Regions from separate parts of the Clostridium malenominatum genome, predicted to be linked through region 3. Evidence: riboswitches for the same ligand, from Rfam matches in the RefSeq annotation. Region 3 holds a riboswitch; each other region holds the start of a gene.
The links. Region 3 has a riboswitch for S-adenosylmethionine ahead of ABDZ69_RS08160 (methionine ABC transporter ATP-binding protein). Riboswitches for the same ligand answer to the same signal wherever they lie in the genome.
Positions count from the first base shown of each region.

Region 1: linked by a shared signal. The riboswitch ahead of metF (methylenetetrahydrofolate reductase [NAD(P)H]) and the one ahead of ABDZ69_RS08160 (methionine ABC transporter ATP-binding protein) in region 3 are both predicted to bind S-adenosylmethionine.
Region 2: linked by a shared signal. The riboswitch ahead of ABDZ69_RS09810 (O-acetylhomoserine aminocarboxypropyltransferase/cysteine synthase family protein) and the one ahead of ABDZ69_RS08160 (methionine ABC transporter ATP-binding protein) in region 3 are both predicted to bind S-adenosylmethionine.
Region 4: linked by a shared signal. The riboswitch ahead of metK (methionine adenosyltransferase) and the one ahead of ABDZ69_RS08160 (methionine ABC transporter ATP-binding protein) in region 3 are both predicted to bind S-adenosylmethionine.

Region 1 covers NZ_BAAACF010000001.1:1,866,066-1,869,778, reverse strand. The annotation lists gene ABDZ69_RS09515 (metallophosphoesterase) at 1-192, shown strand, start outside; gene ABDZ69_RS09510 (DUF2284 domain-containing protein) at 200-754, shown strand; gene ABDZ69_RS09505 (DsrE family protein) at 787-1,134, shown strand; SAM riboswitch class I at 1,196-1,297, shown strand; gene metF (methylenetetrahydrofolate reductase [NAD(P)H]) at 1,367-2,242, shown strand; gene ABDZ69_RS09495 (S-ribosylhomocysteine lyase) at 2,259-2,717, shown strand; gene ABDZ69_RS09490 (vitamin B12 dependent-methionine synthase activation domain-containing protein) at 2,717-3,397, shown strand; gene ABDZ69_RS09485 (homocysteine S-methyltransferase family protein) at 3,387-3,713, shown strand, end outside.
Region 2 covers NZ_BAAACF010000001.1:1,929,884-1,933,596, reverse strand. The annotation lists gene metA (homoserine O-acetyltransferase MetA) at 1-655, opposite strand, end outside; gene ABDZ69_RS09810 (O-acetylhomoserine aminocarboxypropyltransferase/cysteine synthase family protein) at 682-1,959, opposite strand; SAM riboswitch class I at 2,029-2,125, opposite strand; gene ABDZ69_RS09805 (sugar ABC transporter substrate-binding protein) at 2,481-3,602, shown strand; gene ABDZ69_RS09800 (sugar ABC transporter ATP-binding protein) at 3,685-3,713, shown strand, end outside.
Region 3 covers NZ_BAAACF010000001.1:1,603,610-1,607,322, reverse strand. The annotation lists gene ABDZ69_RS08165 (aminotransferase class V-fold PLP-dependent enzyme) at 1-1,006, shown strand, start outside; SAM riboswitch class I at 1,071-1,169, shown strand; SAM riboswitch class I at 1,225-1,323, shown strand; gene ABDZ69_RS08160 (methionine ABC transporter ATP-binding protein) at 1,385-2,341, shown strand; gene ABDZ69_RS08155 (methionine ABC transporter permease) at 2,343-2,984, shown strand; gene ABDZ69_RS08150 (MetQ/NlpA family ABC transporter substrate-binding protein) at 3,008-3,713, shown strand, end outside.
Region 4 covers NZ_BAAACF010000003.1:352,248-355,960, reverse strand. The annotation lists tRNA gene ABDZ69_RS13545 (tRNA-Thr) at 180-254, shown strand; tRNA gene ABDZ69_RS13540 (tRNA-Tyr) at 260-344, shown strand; tRNA gene ABDZ69_RS13535 (tRNA-Thr) at 385-459, shown strand; tRNA gene ABDZ69_RS13530 (tRNA-Tyr) at 465-549, shown strand; SAM riboswitch class I at 660-761, shown strand; gene metK (methionine adenosyltransferase) at 834-2,009, shown strand; gene recD2 (SF1B family DNA helicase RecD2) at 2,113-3,713, shown strand, end outside.

The sequences.
Region 1 (3,713 bases), 260 kb from region 3:
GGACAAATTATTATTCCTTTTATAGGAGGGATATTGTCACCAAATCAAGGATTTTTTCCAAAGTATTATAAAGGATTATATAAGGAATCTAGCACGACTATGGTAGTAAGTAGAGGACTTGGAAACAGTGTTTTTCCGCAAAGAATTTTTAATAATCCAGAGATTGTATGTGTGGAATTAGTAAGGAGATGAAGTTTAAATGAATAATCTAAATGAAGAAAAAATTATTAAAGATGTTTTAAATTTTGGAGCGAAATATGCTAAACCTTTTAAAGTAGATGAATTGGAGTTTTCAAATAAATTTAGGGACTACTGCAAAGATAACTTATGTGGGCATTATGGTACTAATTGGATGTGTCCTCCCGGAGTTGGAGAAATAGATAAATTAAAATGCGACCTAATGAAGTTTACAAAGGGAGTTGTGTATCAAACAATTCATCCTGTGAAAAATATTAAAGACAGGAAGGAAACAGATAGAATAAGGGATACGCATAATCAATTTACTAGAAGTTTAAGTAAGCATCTTAAAAATAAGTATAATACGAAAGATATTTTTCCTATGGGAGCAGGGCCCTGTGTAATATGTAAAAATTGTAGTTATATTAAAGGAGAAGAATGTATTTATCCAGAAGAAGCCATATCTTCAGCAGAAGCTTATGGCATAGATTTAGGAGCAATTTTAAAGTCCTGTGGGCTTAAGTTTAATTATTCAGAAGATACCTTAGCTTATGTGGGAATAATATTATTTCACTAAATAATTTAGGGGTGAAAATAAATCATATGGTTATGAATAAGGAATATAAAGTGATTTTTCACGTAAGTGAGAAAGAAAAGATTAAATTATCATTAAATAACATAAAAAATTTAATAATAGACTTAGGTATAGAAAATCTTCAGATAGAGCTAGTAATAAATAGTGTGGCTGTAGAGGAATTTAAAAATAAAGATTTTAAATATGAAAAAGAAATACATGAACTATCAAAGCTAGGAGTTAAATTTGTTCTCTGTAAAAATTCTTTAAAGGGAATGAACATAGATGAGAAAGAATTAATAGAACCTATTAACATTGTACCGTCTGGAGTAGGAGAATTAGTAAAAAAACAAGGAGATGGTTGGGCGTATATACGGCCTTAAATGTAAAAATTCATATTTACATTTAATAAAATTTGTAATATACTTATTAGTAATTTAATACTGCTTATCAAGAGTGGTGGAGGGACTGGCCCTGTGAAACCCGGCAACCGTACCTTAGTGGTACAAGGTGCTAAATCCAGCAGCTTATGCTGAAAGATAAGGATATTAGGAATTAATCACCTAAAGGAATATCCTTTAGGTGTTTTTTATTACTAAAAAAGGGGGCTTACAAATGAAAATTAAAGAAATTTTTGACCAGAAGAAAGTAGTTTTTTCCTTCGAGGTTTTTCCACCTAAAGGAGGGATGACCATTGAAAAAATATATAATACTATTGAAGAAATAAGTAGTTTGGGTGGAGACTATATAAGTGTTACCTACGGTGCGGGAGGAAGTGTTAGGGATAATAAAACCTGTGAGGTTTCCTCTTTAATTAAAAATAAGCATGGCATAGAAGCTTTATCGCACCTTACATGTATAAACTCAACAAAAAATAACTTAGATCAAATAATTAATCAGTTAAAAGATAACAATATTGAAAATATATTGGCATTAAGAGGAGATATACCTAATAATGGAGAAATATATGGTGATTTTAAATATGCTTATGAACTAATTAATTATCTTAAAGAGAAAGGGAACTTTGGCATAGCATCGGCATGCTATCCAGAAGGGCATTATCAATGCGAAAATATAGATGAAGATATAAAAAGACTTAAAGAAAAAGTAGATTCAGGTGTAGATTATTTAATTACACAGTTGTTTTTAGATAATAATATTTTCTATAATTATATTGATAAATTAAATAAAAATGGGATATATACACCCATTGAAGCTGGAATAATGCCAATAATAAATAAAAAGCAAATTGAAACGATTAATACCCTTTGTGGTGCAACAATACCAGATAAATTTATAAAAATCATTAATAAATATGAGCATGATAAAGAAGCATTAAGAGATGCAGGAATAGCCTATGCAGTGGAACAAATAGTGGATTTATTATCTAGTGGAGTAAAAGCAATTCATCTCTATACTATGAATAATCCTTATGTAGCAAAAAAAATTGTAGAAAATATAAGCTCAATATTAAAGTCTGTAAATGAATAATGAGGAGGAGATACTTGTGAATAAAGTTGAAAGTTTTGAATTAGATCATAGAAAAGTTGTAGCACCTTACGTAAGAAAGTGTGCTGTGTTAAAGGGTGAGAATGGTGATTTTGTAACTAAATTTGATTTAAGATTTACTCAGCCTAATAAAGAAGCTATTCCAACGGGAGCACTACATGCTCTAGAACATTTACTTGCTGGACTTTTAAGAGAGCATTTGCAAGGAATAATAGATTTATCACCAATGGGATGTAGAACGGGGTTTTATTTAATTCTATGGGGTAATAGGGATGCAGCTGAAATAAAAGAAGCTTTAGAAAAGTCTTTAAAAGAAGTAGTTGAAGCTAAAGAAGTCCCAGCATCAAATGATTTGCAATGTGGAAACTATAGAGATTTATCTCTTTTCGGGGCAATAGAGTATGCAAAATATGTACTGGAAAAAGGCTTTAGTCTAAATATCTATGGTGACAATTAATGAAAGAGTGGATTTTCAAAGGAGATAGCAGGGAAATTCTTAGATATTTAGGTGTTTCAAAAAATAGCGGAGAAGATATGCTTCCCCTCATAGAAGATATAAAAGAAGAGACAAGAAATATTCTTAGATTTAGATGGGTTTATAATATTTATTCCATAGTACAGGAATCTAAAGGAGTTATATTAAAAGATGTTGAAATTTTACTAAAAGGTCAGCATATAAAAAGCCATTTAAAAAATTCTTCTAAGTGTGTAGTGTTGGCAGCTACTCTAGGTAGTGAGATAGATAGGAGAATAAATTACTATCAAAAATGTGATATGTTAAAGGCTTTAATAGTAAATGCTTGTGCTACTGCTTTTATAGAAGAAGGATGTAATTATGTTGAAAGTTTAATTAAAGAGGAATTTTGCTCCGATTATGAGGAACTAACTTGGAGATATAGCCCAGGATATGGAGATTTGTCCTTGGATGTTCAAGGAGAGTTATTAAAATTATTGCAGGGAAATAAGGACATTGGGCTATATCTTTCAGAAAGTAATATGCTTATACCTAAAAAATCTGTAACTGCAATAGTTGGCATAATACCTAAAGGAAAAAGCAGTAATAAAAAGAGCTGTGAAAACTGTTTAAATAAAAATAACTGTAATTATAGAAAGACTGGTGAAAGTTGTGAAAATTAAAGAGCTCATTGGAGAAAAAGTATTAATTTTTGACGGAGCTATGGGAACTATGCTTCAAAAGAGTGGCCTTAAAATAGGAGAAATTCCTGAAGTATTAAACATTGAAAAAAGAGATATTGTTGTAAATATACATAAAAAATATATTGCATCTGGGGCTAATATAATAACTTGCAATACTTTTGGATGCAATAGTAAAAAATTAAGTAAATCTATCTATTCCGTTGAAGAAATAATAAAAGCTGCTATAGAAAATGGAAGGGAAGCTATAGGTAATAAAGATGTATTACTTGCTTTAGATATTGGCCCTATAGGTGAA
Region 2 (3,713 bases), 330 kb from region 3:
CACCGCATTCATGGTATTCGGTAAGAATTTTAAGACTATCAATCTTTTCTATATCTTTTTTACTTACACAGGTATGTCTAGAATGAGGGGCAAAAAATTCATCGTCGAAGCCTCTTAAGAGCTTTTCATTTTTATAATTTACATTATGAGAAAATACTCCAAAAGCTTTTTCGTCGAGGGTATGCTTAGGAATATTATAATGGTGGTAAAGTCCAGCCTGAGCCCCCCAACAGATATGGAAAGTGGAAGTTACATTTGTTATACTCCAATTCATTATGAATTTTAATTCATCCCAATAGTCTACATCTTCAAAATCCAAATGTTCTACAGGAGCCCCTGTTATTATAAGCCCGTCAAACCTTTTCTCTTTTATCTCATCAAAGGTATTGTAAAAGGATAGAAGATGCTCTTGGGGAGTATTTTTAGATGTATGACTTTGAGGGTGAAAGAGGGTAATATCCACTTGTAGTGGAGTATTACCTAAAAGCCTTAATAGCTGAGTTTCAGTAACAATTTTAGTTGGCATTAAATTTAGTATAGCTATTTTAAGAGGGCGTATATCTTGATGATAGGCCCTTTTTTCATCCATAACAAAAATATTTTCATTATTTAATATTTCACTAGAGGGTAAATTGTTAGGAATTTTAATAGGCAAATTTCATCACCTCCTTGATGATTTAATTATTTTAGGGCTTCGTTTAAATCCCAAATTAGATCTTCTACATCTTCAATTCCAATGGAAACCCTAATCATATCTGGAGTTACACCTGCAGCTAGTAAAGCTTCTTCAGAAAGCTGTGAATGAGTGGTGCTAGCCGGGTGAATAACTAAGGACTTAGCGTCTGCCACGTTAGCAAGCATAGAGAATATTTGTAGATTATTTATAAATCTTTTACCTGCTTCAAGTCCACCCTTTATGCCGAAGGTGAAAATAGAGCCTACTCCCTTTGGAAAATATTTTTTAGCTAAAGCATTGTATTTATTATCCTCAAGTTCTGGATAATTTACCCAAGCTACATTAGGATGCTGTGATAAAAACTTCACTATTTTTCTTGTGTTTTCAACATGTCTTTCTACCCTTAATGAAAGAGTTTCAAGTCCCTGTAGCAGTAAGAAGGAATTAAAGGGACTTATGCATGCTCCAGTATCTCTTAAGAGTTGAACTCTAGCCTTTACTATATATGCTAGTTTTCCTAAATCTCTTGAATAAACTATATTATTGTAACCTGGATCTGGAGTTGTAAAGTCAGAGAATTTTCCAGATTCAGACCAGTTGAAGTTACCAGAGTCTACGATAACTCCCCCTATGGAAGTTCCATGACCACCTATGAATTTTGTAGCTGAGTGAACTACTATATCAGCGCCAAATTCAAAAGGTTTAATTAGATAAGGAGAGCCAAAGGTATTGTCTACAATTAGTGGTATGCCATTTTCATGAGCGATACTAGCTATTGCTGAAATATCTACTAAGTTTATGCCAGGGTTACCTATAGTTTCAATAAATATGGCCTTTGTTTTTTCGTTTATAGCTATTCTAAAGTTTTCAGGATCGTCAGGATTAACAAAACGAGTGTGAATTCCCAGTTTAGGTAGTGCTGATTTAAACAGACTATAGGTTCCTCCATAAATTGTAGCAGCGGAGATAATTTCATCTCCTGAGTTTGCTATATTTAATATAGAATAAGTAATAGCTGAAGCACCTGAAGAAGTAGCAAGTGCCCCAACGCCACCTTCTAAAGCCGCCATCCTTTGTTCAAATACATCAGTGGTAGGATTGCCTATTCTGGTATAGATATTGCCTGTTGCTCTTAATGCAAATAAATCTGCTGCGTGGTCGGCATTCTCAAATACATAAGAGGATGTCTGATATATTGGAACTGCCCTTGAACCTGTAGTTGGATCAGGACTTTGTCCTGCATGAACTTGAAGTGTGTTAAAATTTAAAATTTTTTTACTCATTAAAATCGCCCCTTTTATTTATAAAATTAAAAAACCTCTTCTAAAATAGAAGAGGTTAATTTCACGTTACTTCTATCTTTCAGCCTTTGGCTGCTGGATTTAGCACCTTATATTAACAGGTTGCTGGGTTTCATAGGGCCAGTCCCTCCACCGCTCTTGATAGATATTTTATTAAGTTTTAAACTATACTACTATAAAAATTAACTATTGTCAATGAAATTTATGCAGTGTAGGAGTAAATAGGTAGCAGAAGATATATTGAAACATTGCAACAATAAAAGGAAATAAAGATAAAACCAATTATAAACAAATTAAAATCAAAAAAGCATTGAAAGTGTCAAAATCTTATGTTAATATATAGTTAAAAATTTGGTTTCTTACTAGAATGTTTTGGTTTGTTTTTGAGAACCTATTGTAAACGTTTGGGAAGTTGAGTGGGGGTGTATATTTTATAACGAGTTGAGAAGTTAATTTTAGTATTATTAAACTTTTAAAATCATTATTTTTAAGGGGGATCACGTATGAATAAAAAGTTTTTAACTCTTACTCTAGCAATTACTATGACGTTAGTAACTGGACTTACAGGATGTGGAAGTAAATCAGACAAGAAAGTAGATGCAGACAGTAAAAAGGTAGAATACTCAAAGAATATCCCAGAAAAGATAGCTAAGGATTCTGATGGTATAAAAATTATGGTTATCCGTAAAATAGGGGGAGACGACCATACTGCTCAGTATTTAGCAGGAGCTAAAAAAGAAGGGGAATCTATGGGATTTAAAGTAGATACCTTTACCGCTAATGGAGATACAGCAAAGTTCCACGACGCTATAAGTCAGGCTATGGAAAAAGGGTATGATGGAGTAATTATTTCTCATGGTGACGATGCAGCTACCATAGAAGATGTAAAAAAATTAACTGAAAAAGGTATACCAGTGGTAACCTTCGACTCTAACTCAGACATACAAAACATAAAGGGAGTTACTATGACTTCTCAGGATGATGAATCTTTAGCTAAATTAGCTTTAGATGAGTTAAAGAAAGTAACCAATGGACAAAGTAAATTAGCATATCTTTGGGTTGATGGATTCCCACCAATGGTAAGCAGAAATAAAGTATATACTCAATTTTTAAAAGATAATACTGGTATAAAAGAATTAGATAGATTTGGTGTGGCAGCAGCGGATACTTCTGTTCAAACACAAAATGCAGTTTCAGCAATGCTTACAAAATATCCGAAAGGAAACTTAGATGCAATTTTTGCTACGTGGGATGCTTTTGCTATAGGAGCAGCTCGTGCGGTTAAAGAAGCTAATAGAACAGATGTTAAAATCGTTGGTATAGATATTTCCAATGCAGATATTCAGTTAATGCAAGAAGAAGGAAGCCCATGGGTAGCTACTGCTGCGGTAGATCCTAAGCTTATAGGTGCTGTAAATCTTAGAATTTTAGCTAAGAAAATAGCAGGAGAAGAAACTCCACAAACTCATAAAATGGAAGCTAGTCTAATAACTCAAGAGCAATTAAAGAAAGCAGGAAAAGCAGTTAATATGGACAACCTTTCTGAAGTAGTACCAGGCTGGGGTAAATCAGATGCATTCCAAGAAGCTTGGATGACTGAATTAAAAGAAATGTTTAAAAAATAATTATAACTACCATACAAGAGAACACATGGTTTATGTGTTCTCTCTGTAAATATTTTAGGGTAGGGTGAGGTGGATAGATTTAATGCAAAAGATAACATTGGACATGAAAAA
Region 3 (3,713 bases):
TATAAATAAATTGTCTAATATGTTATATAATAAATATAAAGATGACATTATTTTATCTACAGAGATGGAACACCATTCAAATGATCTTCCATGGAGAAAGTTTAAATTAGAGCATGTTAAAATAGATAATCACGGTAAATTATGTTTAAATGATTTAGAAGAAAGATTAAAAAAGCATGGAGGTAAAGTCAAACTTGTTGCAGTTACTGGAGCCTCAAACGTTACCGGATATAAAAACGACATTCATTATATAGCGAGAATTGCACATAAATATGGTGCTAAAATATTAGTAGATGGAGCACAGCTAGTTCCACATGCACCAGTTAATGTGAAGGCTATAGATTCTGAAGAGCATATAGATTATTTAGTATTTTCTGCACATAAAATGTATGCACCTTTTGGAATAGGGGTGTTAATTGGTGCAAAAGATGAATTAGAGAATTTGCCACCAGATTATAGTGGCGGAGGAACTGTAGATGTTGTAACTTTAGATTCTGTTAAATGGCTTCACACTCCTGAAAAGGACGAGTCTGGGTCACCAAATGTTGTAGGGGTTGTAGCTCTTACATCAGCTATTAAAACTTTAGATAAATTGGGTATGAAGAATATTGAAGAATACGAAAATAGACTGTTAAAACATGCTATAAGGTCATTGCAGAGGGTGAAAGGTCTAAATATGTATTGCAGTGACTGTAATAAAAATGTCTCTATTATCACATTTAATGTAGATGGAATGTATCATGAGACTGTAGCTAAAATATTATCCTATGAGTTTGGTATTGGAGTAAGAAGTGGGTGTTTTTGTGCTCACCCATATATACAAAGACTATTAAATATTAGTGAGGAAGAGGTTAAGAAAATATCCAAACTTGCGGGTAGTAGGCCGGGCATGGTGAGGATAAGCTTTGGAATTTATAACACCTTAGAGGAAGTAGATTACTTTGTATATGCCATTAAAAAAATAATCTCTAATAAAGAAAGCTATTTGAAAAAATATAAAAATTAAAATTTACTGTTGACAATATATCATAATGCCTATATAATAATAAAAAAAGCAAATACAATATCATTACTTATCAAGAGAGGTGGAGGGACTGGCCCTGTGAAACCCAGCAACCTGTAGAAATACAAGGTGCTAAGTCCAGCGGTGATATGCCGAAAGATGAGAAGAATTAGGTTGTTAGCCTGAGTTTATTCTCAGGCTTTATTTTATTAATTGAATAAAACTTATCAAGAGAGGTGGAGGGACTGGCCCTGTGAAACCCAGCAACCTGTAGAGATACGAGGTGCTAATTCCTGCGGTGATATGCCGGGAGATGAGAAAAATTAGGTTAGACCTGAGAATTTCTCAGGTCTATTTTATTAGTATTTAAGGGGGACTGACATGATAGTAATTGAAGGAGTAAGTAAAAATTTTCAAGATAATGTAGTATTAAAAGATATTAATCTAGAAATTAATGAAGGTGAAATATTTGGAATTATAGGAAGAAGTGGTGCAGGAAAATCCACCTTACTTAGATGTTTAAATGCTTTAGAGGATTATAACCAAGGTAGCATAACCGTTGATGGTCACGAGATAAACAATTTGAGTTCAGAGGGAATTAGAGAGCTTAGGAAAGAAATGGGAATGATATTTCAAAACTTTAATTTACTAAACACTTTAAATGTTTATGATAACATAGCTCTACCTATGAAAATTTGGGGCAAAAATAAACTTGAAATAGAACGAAGAGTAACAGAATTGTTGAAATTAGTTGGTTTAGAGGACAAATCAAAAAGTCATCCTAGACAATTAAGTGGAGGACAAAAACAAAGGGTAGCTATCGCAAGAGCACTAACTTTAGAACCTAAAATACTTCTCTGTGATGAGGCTACTTCAGCCTTAGATCCAGAAACAACTAAGTCTATATTATCTCTTCTTAAGGAGATAAATGAAAAGTTAAATATCACAGTAATAATAGTAACTCATCAAATGGAAGTAATTAAAGAAGTATGTAACAAAGTGGCCTTAATTGAAGATGGTGAAATAAAAGCTTATGGCCCTGTAAAAGAACTTTTCTTAAAACCAGAAGGAGAACTGAAAAACTTATTAGAAGGTGGAGAATTACTTCCTAATCATGGAGTTAATATTAAAATATTTTTTCCAGGGGAAGTAAGTGAAAGCTCTGTAATAACATCCATGGCTAGGGAGCTAAATGTAGACTTTTCAATTGTATGGGGAAAGCTTGAAAGCTTTAGGCAAGAGGTTTTAGGAAGCTTGATAATTAATATAGAAAAAGAGCAAGAGAAAAGAATATGTACTTATTTAAATAATAAATCCATTCATTGGGAGGTGATGTAAAATGTATAAGGACATATTAATACCTGCGCTAAAGGATACATTGTTCATGGTAAGCTACTCTACAATCTTTGCAGTGATAATTGGATTTATATTATCTATAATTCTCGTAGTTACTGAAGAAAAGGGATTAAAGCCAAATAAATTTATATATGGTATTTTAGATTTATTAATCAATGTTTTAAGATCTTTTCCTTTTATCATATTAATGATATCAATTATACCATTGACAAAGTTAATTGCTGGAAAAAGTATAGGTAGAGTTGCTGCCATAGTGCCGCTTACCATAGGTGCAGCTCCTTTTGTGGCAAGGGTGCTAGAGTCAGCATTAAAGGAAGTTGATCCTGGGCTTATTGAGGCGGCAAAGTCCTTTGGAGCTACAAACATACAAATATTATTTAAAGTTATGTTAAAGGAGGCCTTTCCATCAATTATTAGAGGAATAATATTAACAATTATTAATCTAATTGGTTACTCAGCTATGGCAGGAACTATTGGTGCAGGAGGCCTTGGACATGTAGCTATAAGCTATGGATACAATAGATTTAAACCAGATATTATGATTTATACAGTTATAGTGTTAATAATATTAGTTCAGTGTATTCAGAGTTTTGGTAATGTAGTTTATAAAAATTTAAATAAATAATAAAAATTTAGGGGGCATTTAAAATGAAAAAAATATCAATTTTATTAGCAACAGCATTATTAACAATAGGATTAGCAGGATGTGGAGCTTCAAATGATAAAGCTAAAGATACTGCAGCTCCAGCAGGAGGAAAGGAAACTAAAAAAGAAATAGTTGTAGGAGCAACTCCATTACCTCATGCAGAAATTTTAAAGGAAGTGGGTAAAGTATTAGAGAAGGATGGTTATGCTTTAAAAATTATAGAATTTACAGATTATCAAATTCCTAATACAGCTTTGGCCGAAAAAGAGTTGGATGCAAACTTCTTTCAACACGTACCTTTCCTTAATAAAACTATTGAAGAGAAAAAATACGATTTGGATTATACTGTAAAGGTTCATATAGAGCCAATGGGTTTATATTCAAATAAAATTAAAGATTTAAAAGAATTAAAGGATGGAGCAGAAATTGCAATACCTAATGATCCTACAAATGGAGCTAGAGCCTTAAGAGTATTAGAAAATGCTGGGTTAATTAAAGTTAAGGCAGGAGAACTAGTAACTAAAATAGATATAACAGAAAACAAAAAGAATTTTAAGATTACAGAACTTGATGCTGCTCAGCTTCCAAGAGTACTTGGAGATGTGGATGCTGCTGTTATTAATGCAAACTATGCAATTGAAGCAGAATTAAATCCAACTAAAGATGCTATAGCAATCGAGTCCTTAAATTCACCTTATGCAAATGTTT
Region 4 (3,713 bases), on a different contig from region 3:
CAAATAAAGAATATAATTATATTAAATGCATTAATTTGAAGAAATGTGAAGGAAATAAGAGTAATATAGAGTAATAATCGTTACATTGCCCATAATGGCTGTTTTCGAGGTTGAATTTTATTAAATAAGAATGTATACTATTGCTTGTTAACAAATTAAGAATATTAATAATGAAATGTGCTGGCATGGCTCAACGGTAGAGCAGCTGACTTGTAATCAGCAGGTTGTAGGTTCGATTCCTATTGCCAGCTCCACAAATGGAAGTGTTCCCGAGTGGCTAAAGGGGGCAGACTGTAAATCTGTTGGTAGTACCTTCGATGGTTCGAATCCATCCACTTCCACCAATTTTAATTAATATTTTTAGATTGTTAAGTTATTAAATATGCTGGCATGGCTCAACGGTAGAGCAGCTGACTTGTAATCAGCAGGTTGTAGGTTCGATTCCTATTGCCAGCTCCATATATGGAAGTGTTCCCGAGTGGCTAAAGGGGGCAGACTGTAAATCTGTTGGTAGTACCTTCGATGGTTCGAATCCATCCACTTCCACCAAAAAAAGACACTGTTGATAGTGTCTTTTTTATTTTGATTAAGTAAAAAATTCCCCGTTGACACGGTAATGAGGTTATGCTATAGTTTTTAGAGTAAAATAGAATAAAAAGCTCTTATCAAGAGAGGTGGAGGGAAATGGGCCCTATGAAACCCGGCAACCAGCTATTATGCTAAGGTGCCAATTCCAGCAGATAATATCTGCAAGATAAGAGAAAAGGAACATTGTTACCTCTTCTTATCGAAGGGGTTTTATTTTTATAAAAATTAAATTGGAGGGTAAAAAGATGAGAAAATTGTTTACTTCAGAATCAGTAACAGAAGGGCATCCAGATAAGATATGTGATCAGATTTCTGACTCGGTGTTAGATGCTATACTTGAAAAAGATCCTAAAGGAAGAGTAGCTTGTGAAACTACAGTAACTACAGGGATGGTTTTAGTTGTTGGAGAGATAACAACTAATTGTTATGTAGACATTCCTAAAATTGTTAGAGAAACTATAGAATCCATAGGTTACACAAGAGCTAAATATGGCTTCGATAGTGATACTTGTGCTATATTAACATCAATTAATGAACAATCACCAGACATTGCCATGGGAGTAAATGAATCCTTAGAATCTAAAAAAGGAGAAAAGGATGTAGAAGAAGCTATAGGTGCTGGAGACCAAGGTATGATGTTTGGATTTGCTACAAATGAAACTCCGGAATATATGCCAATGCCAATAGCTACTGCTCACAAACTTGCTAGAAAGTTATCAGAAGTTAGAAAAGATGGTACACTTTCATACTTAAGACCAGACGGAAAAACTCAGGTTACGGTAGAGTATGAAGATGGAAAGCCAGTTAGAATAGACACTATAGTAGTATCTACCCAACATAGTCCAGAGGTTACTAGGGAAGAGATAGAAAAAGATATACTAAAATACGTAGTTAATGAAGTGGTTCCTCAAGAACTCCTAGACGAAAATACAAAATACTATATAAATCCAACGGGAAGATTCGTTGTAGGTGGACCTCAAGGAGATGCTGGCTTAACAGGAAGAAAAATAATAGTTGATACCTATGGAGGATATGGAAGACACGGTGGTGGAGCTTTCTCAGGAAAAGATCCTACAAAGGTTGATAGATCCGCAGCCTATGCAGCAAGATGGGTAGCTAAAAATCTAGTTGCCGCTGGAGTGGCAGATAAAATAGAAATCCAATTAGCTTATGCTATAGGAGTTGCAAGACCAGTTTCTATTGCTGTAGATACTTTTGAAACAGGAAAAATATCAGATGATAAAATAGTAGATATAATAAACAAAACATTTGATTTAAGACCTGCGGCTATAATTAATTATTTAGATTTAAGAAAACCTATTTACAAGCAAACTGCTGCATATGGTCACTTTGGAAGAACAGATTTAGATCTTCCATGGGAAAGATTAGATAAAGTTGAAGAAATAAAAAAATATTTATAAAATATACGAAAAAAAGGAGGGGTTTTAAATAACCTCTCTTTTGTTTGTATAAGGAAATAATATGGTATAATATAAATTAAATTAACAATTTAGGAGAGGTTTTATGGCAGAGATACAGGGAAGTGTGGAAGCTATTGTTTTTAAAAATGATGAAAATGGATATGTGGTAGCTAGGATAAAAGAAAAAAATAAACTAATAACCATTACGGGATGTATACCCTATATAATTGAGGGCCAAGAATTAAATCTAATAGGGGAATGGGTCACTCACCCTCAATTTGGGGAGCAATTTAAAGTTGACATTAGTGAGGAAAGCTTGCCAAATACAACAAAGGGTATAGAAAGATATCTAGCTTCAGGAGTAATATCTGGCATAGGACCTGTAACTGCGAAAAAAATGGTAGAAATTTTTGGAGAGGAAACCTTTAATGTTTTAGAAAATAATATTGAAAGGTTAAAAGAAATAGAAGGCATAGGAGATAAAAAAATAGCTACTATCCAGGAATCCTTTAATAAACAAAGAGAGCTAAAAAATGTAATGATGTTCTTCCAAAATTACGGAGTAACCACTAATCAATGTTTAAAAATATATAAGAAATACAAAAATGATTCTATAAGAATAGTTAAGGAAAATCCATATATTTTAACAGAAGATATAGCTGGCTTTGGCTTTAAAACTTCTGATAAGATTGCTCGTAATTTAGGGATAGAATTAAACTCTCCTTTTAGAATTAGCTCTGGAATAAAATATATTATAAATCAGTTTTGTGGTTTAGGTAATACCTGTATGCCATATAATAGACTTGTAAAAGAAGCCATAGAAATTCTTGGAGTTGCTGAGGAACACATAAAAGAAAGCTTAATATATAATGCTTATGAAGGTAAGATTAAAATAGAAGAATGTAATGGAGAACAATATGTTTTTACCATACCCTATTTTTATTGTGAGTTAGGTGTAACAAAAAAAATTCTTACACTTTCTTTGTGTAACTTTAATAAACTAGAAATAGATGTGGATGATGAAATTAATAAATTTGAAAAAGATAATCAAATTAAATTTGCACCCTCTCAGAAGGAAGCTATAAAAGGAGCTTTAATAAGTGGGATAGAGATAATTACAGGGGGGCCAGGTACAGGAAAAACTACTATAATAAATTGTATAAGCCAAATATTTGAAAAGTATGGTATGACAGTTTTTATGGCAGCACCTACAGGAAGAGCTGCAAAAAGAATGAGTGAAGCTACAGGAAAGGAAGCCAAAACCATACATAGATTATTGGAGATGGGTATGAGTGAAGAAGAGGAGCTTTTTACAAAAACAGAGGAGTCTCCCTTGCAGTGTGACGTTATAATTGTAGATGAAGCCTCTATGATAGATATACTACTAATGCACAATTTATTAAAGGCCATATCACTAGGTACAAGACTCATAATAGTGGGAGATGTAGACCAGCTTCCCTCTGTAGGTCCTGGTAATGTTTTAAGAGATTTAATTGAAAGTAATTGTGTAAAGGTAGTAAAATTGAAAGATATATTCAGGCAATCCTCGAAAAGTATGATAACCCTTAATGCTCATAAAATTAATAATGGTGAAATGCCAGTACTAAATGAAAAGGATAAGGACTTCTATTTTATAAATGGTGAAGAGGGAACAGTAATTCTAGACACCATAGTAGGACTTATAGATAAGAGACTTCCAACCTT